2 regions of the Alteromonas sp. 38 genome follow, and region 2 is predicted to be linked to the other one. Evidence: predicted binding sites of a transcription regulator. Region 2 holds the regulator's gene; the other holds the start of a gene.

Region 1 (6,121 bases), 590 kb from region 2:
GTGCCGGGAATACCAATAATTTGACCGTGCCAAAAATCTGCTAAGTGATCAGCGCCTCTAAAAGACCCGTCGCCGCCAATCACAATTAGGGTATCAATCTCTAGTTTAGTAAGGTTAGTCGCCGCAGTTTTTGCACCTTCGTCGGTTTTGAACGGTTCACAGCGGGCGCTGTGCAGCACGGTACCTCCTTGTTGTATGAGGTTGTGCGTTGCTTGAGGCGCAAGTATTTCGTACTCTTGCTCAAGTAAGCCATTATATCCATGCTGATAACCAAACAGAGTGAACCCTTGTCTCTCACAGGCTATAACAATAGCTCGAATACAAGCATTCATTCCTGGTGCATCACCACCTGAAGTTAGCACTGCAACGCGTTTCGACATGTTTATATCCTTTTCTCGTCTACTTGATAACGCCTCATTAAATAGATGATACTACGAACAAAGCGCTACACCATACCGTAACATGGCTAAATCAAAACCACACCGCCAATAAAACCTAGTCGTGTTTGTAAGGTGCAGGCACGGCTTTCCATAATAAAGCTGGGTATTAAAAAAGACCCATCTACTTAGTGATCTTTAGGGGGCAAACTTTCCTTGTTAACCACCGCTTTCGTATTTTTTCCAATGGCTTGTTGGTCTCCTTTACAAATAGTGTCGTAATCATCGCGATAGTATCTGAAGTTCTCGCATTCACTTTCATAACGTTTTTTCGCTGACATAGCTTGCTGCGGGTAGCGGTTGTCATTCATAATTTTCGACAAACTTTTGCATACATGCAATTGGCGATTTACTTCTACAATGTCTTCACAAGGTGGTGTTTGGCTGCATCCGTTGAGTGCTAAAGCTGAAAGTAGGCTAGCAAGAGCACAGATGTTTTTTGATTGGGTTATTGTCATTATGTTGTCCCCATAAAGGTGTCTAAGTCGTTGCGAAGCGTGGTGTATTTTTCTTCGTGTTGGGCCTTTAGTGGCATGTCATCAATAAGTTTATAAAGTCGTCGGCATTCTCTGAATAAATCAGGGTCTGGCTTTTGGTTTTTACTCAATATCTGTAATAAGCATTGCATTAGATTAAGGGCTACACCGGTATTTACTGGCGAAAAACCTTGTGCAAGGGCAAAGGAGTCTTTTGCTTTTTCATACTGCCCTTGTTGGTAAAGCTGAATGCCTTCACGGTTAAACTGCTGATAGTTTGTAAGATTTTGTTGGGCTTTAGCAGACTCTGAATGTAATAAAAAGTTACTGTTGGAATCGAATTCTAAATTCTGCTGTTTAATAATGTCTTGAAGTTGCAGTGCATCTTCAAATTCACCAAGGTCGTACATGACTTTAAGGCTATCGGGTATAAATGCGATTGGTGGCGTGGTGTACTTTTCGTCTATAGCAGCTTGTGATTGCGCCAAGTTCTTTTTGGCATCCAGCATTTTCCCATCAATAGCATTAACACGTGCGTTAATGATGCTGCCAAAAATACTGACATCAAAATCCTCGTCTATACGTAATATATTTTCATCAAACTTACCTCGTTGTAGGGCAAGTAAAGCCTCTTGTTGATAGCGGTTTCGTGTGCGTTTGTCGTCGGTATATTCAGCGACATCAAGCAAGCTTCGAATAAAACCACACCAATGCAGGCTGTTTTGATGCACGGTTCTTTTAGATAGATCCCAAATGGCTAAACTAGAAGTAGAGGCTAAAATGTAATCGTTATGGTTACGGGCAATTGAACATGCACTAAAATGCCTAGGAAGTGAAAAGGGCGAAAGCTTTATAGCCTGCTTAATCGCAGTAATTGCAGTTTCACCTTGGTTCTTTGCATCATTGGCTTTAGCCAATACATCATGTGCTTCTGCATTGAAACGATTGCGTTTAACGATATCCTCGGCAATACCAATGGCTTTATCGTAATTACCTAAGGCGAGATAGGTTTTTGCCAATGCAACTTTGGCCCAAATTATTGGTTTTCCTTCTAAATAGGGCGTAAGGACGTCCAACGCTTTGTCGTTTTGTTCCAGGCGCAAATACAGTTCAACTAACAACTGCTCACACGTGCCTTTATAGGGCGATGGCGCACTAATAAGATCTTCACACAAATCGATGGCATTGTTGATATTTTCATTGGCCACCTCTTGCAAGACTGTCCCTAAAAATTGTCGTTTTTGCCAGGCGCGGGTAATACGTGTTTTAAGTTGTACCTGCGAAAAAGGCTTAATAAGATAATCATCAGGGCGTCGTTCAATAGAGCCAAGTACTATAGGACGCGCACTATCAGCGCTAATTAATATAAATACGGTGGTGGGCTTAATTAAACGCTTTATTCTAAGCTCTTCAATAAGCTCGAAACCGTTTTTTTTGTCTACCCCTAAATGAAGATCGCAAACAACAATATCAAATTTTTGTTTTTTACAAAGAGACAAAGCCTTTTCCGCAGAAGATTTGGTGACAACGTCACTTGCGCCCATGGAGTGCAATAATCCACGTAGCAGTAAGAGAAAAGGGCGTTGATCTTCAACAATAAGCACCTGCTTATTCGAAAAGTTCATTTTTCATCCAATGATAACCATGACACTTTAACTACTTGAGAGGTTCTATACATGATTGTTTAAAATAACGATTAGAGCAAGAATAAGCTTAAGAAAAACATTATCTTGCCGACACCATAGGTATGAATTTTAAATCTTCCTATTTTTGTGTCTGATAACGATATAAATCAATTAAAATCCATAGACCCCAGCATGGCATGGGAATGGAACGGCACCCTGTCAAAAGCAGCGGGTAATGCCACGCTTTTTGCTTTGTATTTGGCAATGCAACAAAGTGCGCTTGCCGACACGATATCGATAGAAAGTCTTAGCGAAAACGAAGCCACTAATGACATTACGCAACGGCTAGAAGCACTTAATTTCTATCGCAAAACCCCACTTTTTGCGAGTGACTCAGACTGGTTGCACATGAATCGATTGTCTCAAACAATAGCGCATCAAGTAGCACTACAAGAGCCCACATCACTTCAGTTTGACGAAGTACGTCTTCACAATGAAATGCACCCAGTACCTCTTGCACAAACCAATGACGCAAAGAAAATTAGCCAAGATATTATTACGAACTGTTCGTTAGCCACTCAAAAGCGCATTGCCGCTACTTATTCCACCTCTATTGATGAAGACAACACAATGCTTAGTGACATTATTGAGCAGTCTGAATCCTTTCTTGCTGCCTAACTGGAAATTTTAAAACTGGTTTGATATAGTGCGCGCCGCATTTTTGCACTGGTTTTACGTTCCAACTAGCAAAGGTAAATTACTATGTCTAAATATATCGTTTGCGCGATGTACAAATTCGTTGCGCTTGAAAACTTTGAGGCCATGCGTCAACCACTATTAACTGCCATGGAATCTAATGGCATTAAAGGTACGCTTTTACTTGCCAGCGAAGGCATTAATGGCACCGTTTCAGGCACGCGAGAAGGTATTGATGGGTTACTCCAATATCTTAACGCCGACGAGAGAATTAATCCTATCTCTTGTAAAGAGTCACTTCACGAAGAACAGCCTTTTTATCGCACCAAGGTCAAGCTTAAAAAAGAAATCGTCACCATGGGTGTTGAAGGTATCGACCCGCGTAAAACCGTAGGTACGTACGTGAAACCTAGTGACTGGAACGCGTTAATTAGCGATCCCGACGTCACCGTGATAGATACCCGTAACGGCTATGAAATCGAAATCGGTACTTTCAAGCACGCTATCGATCCAAAAACGGAGACTTTTCGCGAGTTTCCAGAATATGTCGCTAAAACATTAAGCCCAGAGAAAAACAAAAAAGTTGCCATGTTTTGCACCGGCGGTATTCGCTGTGAAAAATCTACGGCCTATTTAAAAGAGCAGGGGTTTGACGAGGTATACCATCTGGAAGGCGGTATTCTTCAATATTTAGAAGATGTACCAAAAGAAGAATCATTGTGGGAAGGCGATTGTTTTGTATTTGATAATCGTGTGGCTGTGAATCACGACCTTGAAAAAAGTGATTATCATCAATGTTATGCCTGTCGCTTACCGATTACAGATGAAGACATGCAAAGTGAGAAGTATGAGTCTGGCGTAAGCTGCCCGCATTGTTTTGGTACCCATACAGAAGATCAACTTTCTCGTTTTCGTGAACGTGAAAAACAAGTTAATCTTGCGAAGATGAGACAGCAAGAACACGTGGGTACAGAGGCGCGAATCACCATGGAACAAAAGCGTGAAGAAAAAGCCCGTTTGCAACGTGAACGCGCGTTAAAAGCAAGAGAAAATCAGGCATAGACACTACTCAATAACGGCGTTACACTCACCCTCTATGTAGTTGCTAAAAAAAGGGAAAGCGCGTGACCGCTCAACTTTCAGACGAAAAAATTGAAGAAATAAAGAAAGATTTTACCTTCTTCGACCAAGATGGTAATGGTCAAATTGATTTAACGGAGTTTATCGAGTTATTAACCGTTATTTCGCCAAAAACAAAAGCCAGCCATGTGCAGGAAGGTTTTAAATTAATAGACAGCAATAACGACGGCTATATCGACTTTGAGGAATTCCTTGAGTGGTGGCAAGAGTGTTGGTGGGAATATTAATACTAACTGAATGTTAAAAAAGCGAGCTTTTAGCTCGCTTTTTTTATAGTAAAATTAACGGTAATAAAGTTGAGAATACAACCGGCACGGTTTACTCACGTTGTCGTTTAGAAAAAAGGGTAAGGACTTTTAGCATGAGCTCTGAGGTAACAAAACGTCTTAATAAATATATCAGTGATACAGGGCTGTGCTCACGACGTGAAGCTGATAAATTAATTGAGCAAAATCGAGTTACCATTAACGATAAGCTGCCTGAGCTGGGCACCAAAGTTGCGCAAGGCGATAAAGTGAAGGTTGATGGAAAGCTTGTTAAAGCGGTAGCCGAAGATAAATCAGACCGCATTTACTTGGTATACAACAAGCCTATTGGCATTACCTGTACTACCGAGCGTCATGTGAAAGGCAATATCATCGATGCAATCAAGCACAAACAGAGAATCTTTCCAGTAGGCAGACTCGATAAGCCATCAGAAGGACTGATTATTCTGACCAGTGATGGCGATATTGTGAATAAAATTCTGCGCGCTGAAAATGCCCATGATAAAGAATACGAAGTTACGGTTAACCAACCCATCAGTGAGCGTTTTGTACAAAAAATGGCAAGAGGCGTTCCCATTTTAGGAACGTTAACTAAACCGTGTAAGGTAAATGCTCGTGGTAAGTTTCAGTTTTCAATAATTCTAACTCAGGGCTTAAACCGACAAATCCGTCGCATGTGCGAGTTCCTCGGTTATGAAGTTACCAAGTTGAAACGCACGCGCATTATGCATCTAGAGCTAGGTAACTTAAAGCCAGGCCAATGGCGAAACCTTACTGAAAAAGAGCTTAATCAGCTAAATAACGCCGTACAACAATCGTCTAAAACAGCAGGGTAGGCGATGCTAATAGAGGGAGCCAGTATAGAAACACAATAGTTACTGGCACCTTCTTAGCTTTGTAATAGCAAATTGTCCGCCGTGTGAAGTGCCTAGTAATCCTTGGAAATACAAACTTCGACAGGCGATTACGTTTATCTTTAAAACAGCGAGTAGGTAAGGGGAAATCATATATAACAGGATGTTAGGTATTCCCTTTAATCAAATACAGAATGTCAATAATTGCTGACTTTAACAATAGACCTACACAAGACAACAAGCTCTTGAAGGCCATAATAACCAAAGCAATACCAACCAATGAATCTACAGGCATAAAAGTAAACATATAAATAGCTTGCCCAAGCATAATGCCTATAAAAATGCTTTCATAAGAAACATGCCTATCTAATAGCACTAAAAATCCTGCTAATAGTAGTGCGCCAGTGTAATAAAAAGTCTCTGTGTCCCAAGGTTCAATCTCACCGGTAATATAGGGTGAAAAAAACAAAATAGCAGCACCTAACAAGGTTGATATAGACAAACTAAAAAGAAACTGTCTCATTGGTTTTTTCCCTATTAGCCATTATTTGAGTAAATGGCTTTTACTATTTTTTCGTGAGATTAACTTCGATAACCAACAGCATTATTAAAGTAATAAAAGTATAA
Region 2 (12,246 bases):
ATTCTGCGCAGGCAGTTGTTCTGGTATACGAATTGGCATAGAAGGCTCCAGTCATAAATTACTATGACTGTATTGTGGCAATTACCACACAGATGTCAACATCTTTACGTCTAGACGTCTAAACGTGCGTTTGAGTGTATTATTGGGAAGGGGATTGTTTGTGTACCATAAACAACATTTCTGCTTCGGCACGGGGAATATCACAGGCTTCCATCACTTCTTCGATACTTGCGCCTTGCTTTACTAACTCGGCCGCTCGCTGATAGAGCCTCAAAGAGGGGTCTTGGAGTTTTAGTTCGCGGATCTGATTTTCGAAATCATCTTGCTTAGCTTGAAGGGCTTGCAGATGGCGAGTAACCACTAAGCTTCTGGTTTGCGCTTCGTTTTGTTGATGACCAAAATTTCGAATCTGGGTATCCATATCGTCGGTACGACGAGTTACAAGGTCTTGAAGTTCAACTATCGCCGCATGGTTTTTTCGCTCTTTTAACGTCAACCATATCGCAAAAATACCAAGCACTATTACAAGTGCAAGCAATAGTAGTTCGTTGACTGTTGGAGCAATAAACTGCAGATCCATATGCGAAGATGCCTTAATTCGTACCTATATAAACCGGAAATAAAAAAGGCAGATAACCCAGTTACCTGCCCTTTAGACGTGTAGGCTGACTAAATTGAACTTAGTTCATCCCACTCTTCGTCACTTAAGAGTTTGTTTAAATCAACTAGGATGAGAAGCTCACCGTCTCGGTTGCTTACCCCTTGGATAAACTTAGCACTTTCTTCAGTACCCACGTTTGGCGCACTATCAATTTCAGACGAGCGAAGGTAAACCACTTCAGCCACGCTATCAACAAGTATACCCACGACTTGTTCATCAGATTCGATGATAACAATACGGGTATTATCTGTTATTTCTGTTGGTGGTAACCCAAAACGTGCACGTGTATCAATGACCGTAACAACATTACCACGTAGGTTAATAATACCTAGTACGTAGTCAGGTGCGCCGGGTACAGGTGCAATTTCAGTGTAACGTAATACTTCTTGCACTTGCATTACGTTAATACCGTATGTTTCTTCACCTAAGCGGTATGTCACCCATTGAAGGACTTCATCATTACTATCGGTGGTATTACTGTTCGTTCTTTCGTCGCTCATGAACCTGGCTCCCAATACTCGGCGTCTGGTCGTTACTGCCTAAGCCTTTGTTAAGCATAGATATTAATTCGTTAACGTCAATTAACGCGCACATTTTCTCTTTAACCATCCCTGCTAACCAGGGACGCTTACCGGTAGACTCACGCCATTTGACGTCAGCTTTTGCCAAGGTGACCGTGTTGACCAGTTTCTCGCTGGCCAATCCCCACGAACTATCCCCTAACATAATAAGATATCGGTAGTTCAATGACTCTGCGAGACGCTCATCATACTTTTCTGGCATGACCCACCTTGCAGAATCTACAACGCTAAGCTTTTCTTCGCGATGTATCATCACCCCCATAAACCAATCTGGTTTCCCAAATAAAGGGCCTATCTTTTCAATTTGATGTATACCACCTAGGGTGGTTAATGGCACCGCTAACGTTAGCCCTGCCACTTCAAAAAATAATGCCTGAAAATTATTTTCAAGGCTGTCGACCAACAATTCTTTTTCTTCTGATTGCCCCTCTTCTGAGGAGGCATTGACTGACTCTGCAGTCTCATTATCTATTTCATTGTAGTCGCTTTTTTCGTATTGCGTAGTTTCTTCGACATCTTTGCCTGTGCTAGATGACACTGCTTCTATGATGGCTTCTTCAACCACTATTTGTTCAGTGGTAGGTGCTTCATCAATCGTTGCCTCTTCGGCTAACGTTTGCACTGCCTGCTCAAGCAATTTTGCCGTTCGCGCAGTAACGTCTGCCGGATCATCTGGCTCTTTTAATAGGCTATCGAGATAAGCCTCTACAACGTCTTCCCGTGCAAAAGGTCCTTGATTGCTCATCTAACTTTACTTCTCCAAAACCTCAAGTAACTTGCTGTAAGCCGTTACCCCTCGGGTTTTCGGGTATGCTGCGGAAATTGGCAACTGTACTAAACTCGCATCTCTAAAATGCGTATCTACGGGAATTACACCTTGCCAAACCCGCTCTCCATAATCGCTCATTAAACGCTTTCTTGATTCAAGTGCTGCGTTAGTGCGTTTGTCGAACATAGTAGGAATAATTACAGTGTCAAAAGACTTTTGCAGAGAGCGCCCCATTATTTCCATGGTGCGTATCATTCTATCTAAGCCTTTCAGCGCCAAATACTCTGTTTGTGTCGGCACTATCACTTTGTTACATGCTGCCAATGCGTTGACCATAAGTACACCAAGTACTGGCGGGCAATCAATAATGACGACATCAAATTCATTCTCTACTTTGGCCAGCGCTTTTTTCAGCACTAAGCCCATTCCTTGCTCGCTTCCCATTGTTCTGTCTAATGTGGCTAATGCCATGGTAGCGGGCAAAACGTACAAATTATCTAGCTTAGTTGGACACAAACAGTCCATGACCATATCGGCAGTGATGTCAGAAGACTTAATAAAAATGTCGTAGACAGATTGACTCAGCAACTCTGCATCTATGCCGAAATAATAACTCAATGAGGCGTGGGGATCGGTATCAACCATCAATACTCGCTTCCCGCGCTGAGCTAACAAACCACCTAAGGTTACTGTCGTTGTTGTTTTACCAACTCCGCCTTTCTGGTTTGCAACTGTCCACACCTTCATCGTTTTAATTCCCAGCTTATATTTACTTGGGTTGTTGTTCATTCAAAGACAGCACTAACGCTGCATTTGAGCTATCTCATTTCGGTTAGAATACAGCTGCTCATGTCATCTATATCTATACTATTAACCGATATGTTTGCAGCAGCTACCGCTTGAGGCATGCCATAAACAACACATGAATCCTGATCTTGAGCCCAAATGGTAGCGCCGTTATCTTTCATCGAACGGCAGCCTTCTCGTCCATCAGCGCCCATGCCAGTTAAAATAATACCCAATAAATCGCCACCATAAGCTTTGGCTAGCGAACCGAAGGTTAAATCAACACTCGGCTTATAATTGATTTTATCAGACGGGTTAGCGTCGGTAATTACTACTTTCTTATGAGAGCCGGAACCCTCTATCAACATTTGTTTGCCACCGGGGGCTAAATAAGCACACCCTGGTTTTAATATGTCGCCATGTTCAGCTTCTTTAACCCTAATGTCGCAATGAGAATTAAGCCGCTGTGCAAATGCGTTAGTAAAGGTACCGGGCATATGTTGTACCAGTACAATTGGATAAGGAAAGTCTGATGGCAGTGATACCAATATCTTCTGCAATGCCACTGGACCACCCGTAGATGCACCAATTGCTAAACACTTATACCTTTTACCAGAAGCCTTAATCGAGGAAACTGTGGGCTGCCTCGTGGCATCTTTCCTTCCGCTAAGTAGACTAGAACTTTTGAAAAACGCTTGTTTTGGCGCGTTATCAGGGAACTTTCTACTTTCAATACGCTTTAATACAGGGCGTTTTATGCCGACACCACGCCGTGCAATCAATCTCACTTTTGTACAGAGCAGTCGTGCTGCATCTTTACGGTCTTGGGCGATATCTTCGAATTTCTTTGGCAGAAAATCTAATGCACCGGCTTCTAACGCATCTAGCGTTGCTTGCGCACCATGGTGCGTAAGAGACGAAAACATCAAAATAGGCACCGGCCGTTTTTCCATAATGGCTTTTACCGCCGAAATACCATCCATTATCGGCATTTCCACATCCATTGTAACTACATCAGGTAGCAGTGTATCTATTTTGTCTAGAGCATCTTGCCCGTTACGAGCTTCACCAATAACTTCAAGTTCTCTATCATCGTCGAGAATTTCACGAACTCGACGACGATAAAAAGTAGAATCGTCCACGACCAGGACTTTAAAGACCATGGATGTTAATTTCCTATCTGTTACGCCGTATTACTTTAAAGGCTTTCGAGCATAACGCTTCAGTAAGCTAGGGACATCTAAGATGAGTGCAATTCCACCGTCAGATGTAATAGTTGCTCCCGCCATACCAGGCGTTCCCTGTAATAAGGCATCTAATGGTTTTATAACCACTTCTTCTTGGCCTATTAGCGCATCAACAACAAATCCAACTTGCTGGGTGCCTATTTGAACCACGACGACGTGACCTTTTTCTTTGCTTATATTTTTAGGTCCGCGGATCAACCATTCTCCGAGGAAGAACAGTGGTATCGCTTTAGAACGAACTATCATGGTTAATTGGCCATCAACCGTATTGGTTTTCTTGATGTCCATATTGATAATTTCGTTGACCGCTCCTAACGGTAACGCAAATGTTTGTTTGCCAACCACAATCATTAGGGTAGGTAATATCGCAAGCGTTAGTGGAACTTTAATATCGAGTCGAGTACCTTTTCCAAGCTGGGAATCAATATTAATAGTACCGTTAAGCTGGTTAATTTTTGTTTTAACCACATCCATGCCTACACCACGACCCGAGATATCACTTATCTCAGTTTTGGTTGAGAACCCTGGTGCAAAAATAAGGTTGAACGCTTCAACATCAGACATACGCGCAGCCGCATCGGCGTCTAAAACACCTCGGCTTATAGCAATCTCTTTTAGTTTTTCTGCATCCATTCCCTTACCGTCATCTTCGATGGTAAGTAGGATATGGTCACCCTCTTGAGAAGCCGATAGTCTCACGGTTCCCATTCGAGTTTTACCTGTAGCCACACGATCATCTGGCATTTCAATACCGTGATCTACCGAATTTCTCACTAAGTGAACCAGTGGGTCGGCAAGTGCTTCTACCAGATTTTTATCTAAATCTGTCTCTTCACCTTCTAATTCTAAGGTGATTTCTTTTTTCAAAGTACGTGCTAAGTCTCGAACAACGCGAGGGAAGCGGCCAAACACTTTCTTAATTGGCTGCATACGGGTTTTCATAACCGCACCCTGCAAATCGCCCGTTACCACATCTAGGTTAGCAATTGCCTTCGACATACTTTCGTCGGCATTGGTTATTCCTAAACTCAGCAAACGATTTCGTACTAATACTAACTCGCCAACCATATTCATAATTTGGTCTAGGCGTTTGGTATCAACACGCACTGTGGTTTCTGCTTGAGGAGGAGCAGGCGTTGCTTTTTTATCGTCTTTTTTAGCAGCGGGTTTAGCCGGCTCTGCCGTCTTCTTAGCTGCTGGACTAGGTGCGGGTGCTTTCCCGGCAGGCGTTGATTTAGCAGGCGTACTAGCGGCAGATTGTTCTGCTTTAGCCTTCTGAATCGCTTCCGTCGCTTTTTTATCTACAGGCGGTGTATTTGCTTCAGGCTCAGTCCCTTGAGCCGTAGGCCCTTGCCCTGAGCCATGTAATTGGTCAAGTAGTGCTTCAAACTCATCATCGGTAATTTCTTCACCACTAGGTGCTGCCGCTTTCGGTGCAGCCGCAGGCGCTGGTTCTTCTTCTTTGAATTTACCTTTGCCGTGGAGTTCGTCTAACAGTGCTTCAAATTCATCGTCGGTAATATCATCACCTGAACCACCGGCTGCCGGTGCAGCCGCTTTTGGTTCTGCCTTAGGCGCAGGTTTGCCCGGCGCACTCGAACCATGAAGTTCATCAAGCAAGGCTTCAAATTCATCTTCAGAAATTTCGTCAATGCCGCCATCGCCACTATCAGCAGGCCCTTCAGATACGGGCGCTTCTTCCAACGCGAACTCTTCCTCGGCAACAGGAGTTTCACCCGCGTCACTGCTGTCACCAAAGATATTTTCGTCTGGGGTTTCTGGGGTGCTTAACTTATGTAGCAAATCAACAAGTTTTGCGTCTGCAGGCACTAGGGGTTCTTGCGCTTTAACACGCTCAAACATCTCTACGACTACATCGGTGGCCTGAAGAATGGTGTCCATTAATTCAGGCGTAAGAGTACGTTGTCCGTTTCGCATTACATCGAAAACGTTTTCTGCACCGTGGCAAATTTCAACTAATTCGGTAAGCGACAAAAAGCCGGCGCCACCTTTTACGGTATGGTAACCACGAAAGATAGCATTAAGTAAATCTGCATCTTCAGGATTATTTTCCAGATCAACGAGCTGTTCTTGTAATTGTTCAAGGATCTCCCCAGCTTCAACTAGAAAGTCCTGTAATATATCCTCGTCAACATCAAACGCCATGCGCCCGCTCCCCTAAAAACCTAAGCTAGACAAAAGATCATCTACGTCATCTTGGCCAGATACAACATCATCGCGTTGGTCTGCATCAATAATTGGACCTTCGGCTTCGACACTATCGATCTTGTTAACTTTTTCGACTTTCGCTTCAGATGGCTTGCCTAGTTCCGCCTGTTCGGGTTCACCGAACATCGTAAGCATATTAACTAAGCTATCTTCCACTTCTTTTACGAGTTCAATCACTCTGCGAATAACTTGACCGGTAAGATCTTGGTAACCTTGTGCCATTAACACTTCGGTAAGCAATGATGTAAGCTTAGCCGATTGTTTCGATCCGTCTTCTAGCAATTCGTCTAAATCTGCACATAAAACTTTGAATTCACCCAACTCAAGTTGACGATTCATCAGTTTTTTCCACTCCGGCATGATTTTCTCGATGCGGGTAGAGAGCACTTCAGCAATTGGCATACTCTCTTCAACTGCATCCATGGTGGTATTGGCAGCTTTTTCCGTTTCTTCGATAACGTACATGAGTCGCGTTTGCGCATCAGGAATGTCATCAACGGTTAAATTTTTAATACGTTCATCGATTTGGAAGTTATTTAACGAGTCATGAAGTTGACGCGTTAATTTACCAACTTCAGCAAAGAGCTCAATGGACTCTTTCATCGAAACAGCTTCTAAGACAGCGTTCGCTGATGCGTTATCGCCCTCTTCAAGATACGCTACCAATTTTTTGGCTTCTTCGAGCGTTATAGAGACACTTTCATTTGTCGACATCCAGTAAACCTCATTTCTCTGGTGAGCGTCTGGATCAACCTAAACGTTCGAAGATTTTATCTAATTTTTCTTTCAACGTAGCGGCAGTGAAAGGTTTAACAACATAACCATTCACACCAGCTTGCGCTGCGGCAACGATTTGTTCTTTCTTCGCTTCTGCTGTCACCATAAGAACCGGTAGGTGTTTCAACTTATCATCTGCACGTATAGCGCGTAATAAATCGATACCTTGCATACCTGGCATATTCCAATCTGTTACAACAAAGTCAAAATCACCTTGTTGTAGCATAGGTAGCGCGGTGTTACCGTCGTCCGCTTCCTGGATATTGGCAAAACCCAAATCTTTTAGCAGGTTCTTTATGATACGTCTCATGGTAGAAAAATCGTCAACCACGAGAATTTTCATACTTTTATCCAAAATAGCCTCCAATGAGGGGTTAATTGTTATTAATTTCTATTCTTCGTCAACTTGCCACGATTTCATTCGTGATTTGAGTTTTAACATGGCCTGACTATGAATTTGGCTCACTCGCGATTCACTAACATCAAGAACTTCGCCAATTTCTCTAAGGTTCAGTTCTTCATCATAGTATAAAGAAAGTACAATCGCTTCCCGTTCGGGTAATGTAGTAATAGCATGTGCTAGCGCTTTTTGGAAAGCCCCTTGCATCAAATCTTCTAACGGCGCGTCGCTACCTCGGTTTTTTTCTGTAGAAATAACATCTTCAGAAACCCCTAAATCTTCGATCCCCACCAATTTACCGGCATTCACTTCGTTAAGCATTTGATGATAATCTTGCATGCTTACATTCATTTTAGCTGCAATATCAACATCTCGCGCGTCACGACCAGTTTCACCTTCAACTTGAGAGATTGCTTCGGTAATGGCTCGTCCGTTTTTGTGCACGGAACGAGGTGTCCAATCACCTTTTCTGATTTCATCAAGCATCGCGCCACGAATACGTATACCCGCAAAGGTTTCGAAGCTTGCGCCTTTGGAACCGTCAAAATTTCGTGCAGCTTCTAGCAGTCCAATCATACCGGATTGGATTAAATCGTCGACAAGTACACTGGCTGGCAGTCTCGCCATTAAGTGGTGTGCTATTCGCTTCACCAGCGAAGCGTGACGCTCAACTAACTGTGACTTGTCCGTTTGCTGTTGATAAGCGGCTGCTTTGCTATTCAACGCTGACTTCCTACTGCTTTATCTGCTATTAGTTGTTCAATAAAAAACTCTAAGTGACCTCCTGGTTGCGCAGGAATAGGCCAAGATGCTGCTTTGGCTGCTAGCTGGCTAATCGCCACTGCCGCAGGAGAACTTGGATAAGCATCTACAATTGACGTTTGCTTACGTACCGCTCGTCGTATGTTCTCGTCAAAAGGAACCGTTGCCACCAATTCTAGCGCAACATCCAAAAATCGCCCTGTTACTTTCGATAGTTTGCTGAAGAGTTCCTGCCCTTCTCTAACATCGCGGACCATATTGGCGACCACTTTGAAGCGAAAGACACCGTGCTCTCTGTTAAGAATTTTAATTAACGCATAGGCATCGGTGAGTGAAGTAGGCTCATCGCACACTACCACCATAATATCTTGAGAGGCTTTGGAGAAACTTAGCACCATATCGGAGATACCTGCTGCGGTATCGACGATAAGCACATCAATGGGCGAACGCAATTCGCTGAAAGCTCTAATAAGCCCTGCATGCTGCGTTGGTGATAGCTCTGCCATTGATTGAGAACCTGATGTGGCTGGTGCTATTTTTATACCGTGAGGGCCCGTAACGAGAACATCGTCCAAGGTACACTCACCAGATAATACGTGGGAGAGGTTTTTCTCTACTCGCAATCCTAGCATTACATCCACATTGGCCAGACCTAAGTCTGCATCCAATACCATTACCCGCTTTCCCTGCTTTGCCATAGCAATAGCCGTGTTTAGCGTAATATTTGTTTTACCAACGCCACCTTTACCTCCGGTGACGGCGATAACTTTGATTAATCGTGATTGCTTCATTTTTCGTAAGCTACTCGCTTGATCATCAATCATACTGCTCGTGCTGTTTTAACCACATTGTTACTAGTAGTATGATTCAAACCGTACTTTTTATAAAGCTTTGCAGCAGCAGATACTAAAGATTTTGCTTCTGCAATCTTAATGTCTTCAGGAACTTTCTGTCCATCTGTTACATAACTGACAGGTAACTGGTACTCCACCGCTGCGCTAAGCACTTCGCCTAGAGAGTAGCACTCATCAAGCTTTGTAAAGATACAACCGCTAAGTTCCACCCCTTCGTACGCATCTATAATACGTTGTAACGCAGCATATTGGGTATTCGCTTGCGCTACTAGGTATTTTTTCACTGGCTGCATTTGACCGTTATCAAATTGATTTATCTGTTTAATTAATCGACTATCTCGCTGACTAAAGCCTGCCGTATCAATTAACACTAGTCTCTTATGGCGTAATTGAAACAATAAATCTGATAATTCTTCACTACTTTGTGCTTTACGCACTGTGCAGCCAATAATTTTTCCATATGTGGCTAATTGCTCAAACGCTGCAATACGATAGGTATCTATCGTAATCATGGCAACGGAGTCAGCACCATATTTCTGTGCATAGCGAGCAGCTAATTTAGCGACTGTGGTGGTTTTACCTGTTCCGGTAGGACCCACTAACGCAACTGCGCCCTTTTGCGTAAGTATATCGTTACCTGTCACATTAATGCGATTAGCCAATAGGTTTAAAAGATAAACCCAAGCGTCACGCTCGTTGTAATGCGACGGCGTGTAACTAATTAGTTGCTCTGCCAGTGATTGACTCAGTCCCATATCGGTTAGACGCTGAATCAAATAGTGATGTACAGGTTGCTGACGACGACTTTTTGCTTCCATCAAATCGGCCACTTGGTATTGAAGTACATTTCGTAGTGACGCCAACTCTTCTTTAATCTGAGACAATTCGTCAGACTGAGGAGCTCTGCTTTTATCAATACTTTCATTCAGGCTAGATGCCTGATGGCTAGGGAATTCAGAGGTGTTTTGATTTGCTTCTACATCGTCGATAAAGGCTTCTGAAAAGTCTAAGTGCGAGGCAATTTGATTGGCATGCTGAGCGTTGGCACTAGGTGCTGAAGATGAGCTTTGAATGCTGCCACCATGTTGTTTTTCCAACAGTGCTTTTAAGCTATCTGGACCATCATCACCGATGATTTCACTAAGACTAGGTACAGCCGCTTTCGCTTGACCTGGTGCTCTAGGTACAGGCTTTTTAATCGACAGTTTGGCTTCTGGCTCTTTATCGTAAGCGGCTACCAGCTCGATACCGTCAGCAAGCTTTCGGTTCGACATGATAACGGCATCGCTACCCAATTCCGCTTTAACTTGGCTTAAAGCTTCTCGCATATCTTTGCCAAAGAAACGTCTGATTTTCATTGAAAACTCTCCAATCACCCAGTGTCAGATTATTGACCGACCGAACTGACTATTTTTATCTGCTTATCGTCGGGTACTTCCTGATAGGAAAGTACATGTAAACCCGCGACCGAATACTTTAAGAAGCGAGATAGTACGGGGCGCAACATACCGGAAGTGAGAAGTACCGCAGGCTCACCTTCTAATTCTTGTTGCTGACTAGCTTGCTGCAATGATTTTTGCAGCTTATCGGCCAGTCCTGGTTCTATACCAGCGCCATCTTCGCCACCTGCTTGTAATGACTGGTGCAACATCTGTTCCAACTCTGGCGCCAAGGTTATGACGGGTATCTCTTTCGCCCCTTGGGTAATTTCTTGGGTGATTAGACGTTTAAGCGCAATTCGTACCGCAGACACCAGTACATCTGGGTCTTGGCTACGTGGGCCGTATTCGCTCAGGGTTTGTACAATGGTACGCATGTCACGAATAGGCACCCCTTCAAATAGCAAGGTTTGCAGCACTTTAACGATAGTGCTCAACGGCAGAATATCAGGGACTAACCCTTCAACTAATTTAGGATGCTGCTTGGCTAGCATATCTAGTAGCTGTTGAGCTTCTTCATGTCCAAGTAGTTGGTAGGCGTTGTTTGTCAGCAATTGACTTAAGTGAGTAGCAACCACAGTAGCAGCATCAACCACGGTATAACCCAGTGTTTGCGCATGCTCACGCTTATTCGGTTTGATCCATACCGCATCTAAGCCAAAGGCAGGGTCTTTGGTAGCACGACCTTCCAGTTTGCCAAATACTTGACCCGGATTAATCGCAAGCTCTTCATCGTGGCTTATTTGCGCATCGCCAATGGTTACACCCAACATCGCAATGGTGTACAGGTTAGGCTCTAAATCTAGATTGTCACGAATGTGTACCGGTGGAATAAGAAAGCCTAGCTCTTGAGATAACTTCTTACGAACCCCTTTAATACGAGTGAGCAGTTCTCCGCCCTGAGACTTATCTACTAAGGGGATTAGTCGGTACCCGACTTCTAAGCCGATGGTGTCGACATGCTGCACATCATCCCACCCAAGCTCTTTTATTTCAGGCGCAACAGTGTCATCTTTCACTATGTTTGCTGGGGTTTTAGGCTTTTCTGCCTCGCGTTTAGCCGCAACCCCCTGCCAGTAGGCGTAACCGGCTATAAGCACTGAAAAACCAATAAAGGCTAAATGAGGCATGCCGGGGATAATACCCATAACGAATAACACACCAGAGGCAATATAAAGGGCTTGGCTATTACCCAATTGACTACGAATTTCTTTGCCCATTTCTTGGGTTTCGTTTTCTCGGGTAACAATAATAGCGGTAGCCACAGACAGTAACAGTGAGGGTATTTGCGCCACCAAACCGTCACCAATGGTTAAAATGGTGTAAACCTCGATGGCATTTCCAAAACTTAACCCGTGTTGAATCATGCCAATAAAAAGGCCACCCACAATATTGATAAGCATGATAAAGAGGCCGGCAACAGCGTCACCTTTCACAAATTTTGACGCACCGTCCATCGAGCCATAGAAATCTGCTTCGGCGGTTATTTCTTCTCGGCGAGCACGCGCCTGATCTTGGTCGATATAACCCGCATTCAAATCGGCATCAATAGCCATTTGCTTACCTGGCATAGCGTCAAGAGTAAAGCGAGCACTTACTTCTGAAATTCGACCTGCACCCGCGGTCACTACTTTAAAGTTGATAATGAGCAAGATAGCAAAGACCACCACCCCCACCGCATAGTTGCCTCCAATTACCACAGCACCAAATGCTTCGATAACCTTACCTGCAGCATCCCCGC

Evidence for each region. Region 2 encodes FliA, which starts transcription of late flagellar genes. Its sites were predicted from a motif close to CTAAAGNTNNNNNNNNNNNNGCCGATA; they were not measured.
Region 1: a site for FliA is predicted at 2,626-2,652, ahead of FLAVO9R_RS07655 (VC2046/SO_2500 family protein). Genes of this name have one in related genera too.

The regions. Positions count from the first base shown of each region.
Region 1 is NZ_LR733300.1:1,786,975-1,793,095, forward strand. It holds gene FLAVO9R_RS07640 (ATP-dependent 6-phosphofructokinase) at 1-380, opposite strand, end outside; gene FLAVO9R_RS07645 (hypothetical protein) at 566-895, opposite strand; gene FLAVO9R_RS07650 (response regulator) at 895-2,538, opposite strand; gene FLAVO9R_RS07655 (VC2046/SO_2500 family protein) at 2,731-3,216, shown strand; gene trhO (oxygen-dependent tRNA uridine(34) hydroxylase TrhO) at 3,301-4,296, shown strand; gene FLAVO9R_RS07665 (EF-hand domain-containing protein) at 4,359-4,601, shown strand; gene rluF (23S rRNA pseudouridine(2604) synthase RluF) at 4,736-5,476, shown strand; gene FLAVO9R_RS07675 (hypothetical protein) at 5,661-6,017, opposite strand.
Region 2 is NZ_LR733300.1:1,190,679-1,202,924, reverse strand. It holds gene metA (homoserine O-acetyltransferase MetA) at 1-39, opposite strand, end outside; gene FLAVO9R_RS05140 (DUF2802 domain-containing protein) at 140-580, opposite strand; gene FLAVO9R_RS05135 (chemotaxis protein CheW) at 670-1,161, opposite strand; gene FLAVO9R_RS05130 (chemotaxis protein CheW) at 1,136-1,987, opposite strand; gene FLAVO9R_RS05125 (ParA family protein) at 1,994-2,758, opposite strand; gene FLAVO9R_RS05120 (protein-glutamate methylesterase/protein-glutamine glutaminase) at 2,830-3,960, opposite strand; gene FLAVO9R_RS05115 (chemotaxis protein CheA) at 3,991-6,210, opposite strand; gene FLAVO9R_RS05110 (protein phosphatase CheZ) at 6,223-6,987, opposite strand; gene cheY (chemotaxis response regulator CheY) at 7,022-7,405, opposite strand; gene FLAVO9R_RS05100 (RNA polymerase sigma factor FliA) at 7,442-8,173, opposite strand; gene FLAVO9R_RS05095 (MinD/ParA family protein) at 8,170-9,036, opposite strand; gene flhF (flagellar biosynthesis protein FlhF) at 9,033-10,424, opposite strand; gene flhA (flagellar biosynthesis protein FlhA) at 10,454-12,246, opposite strand, start outside.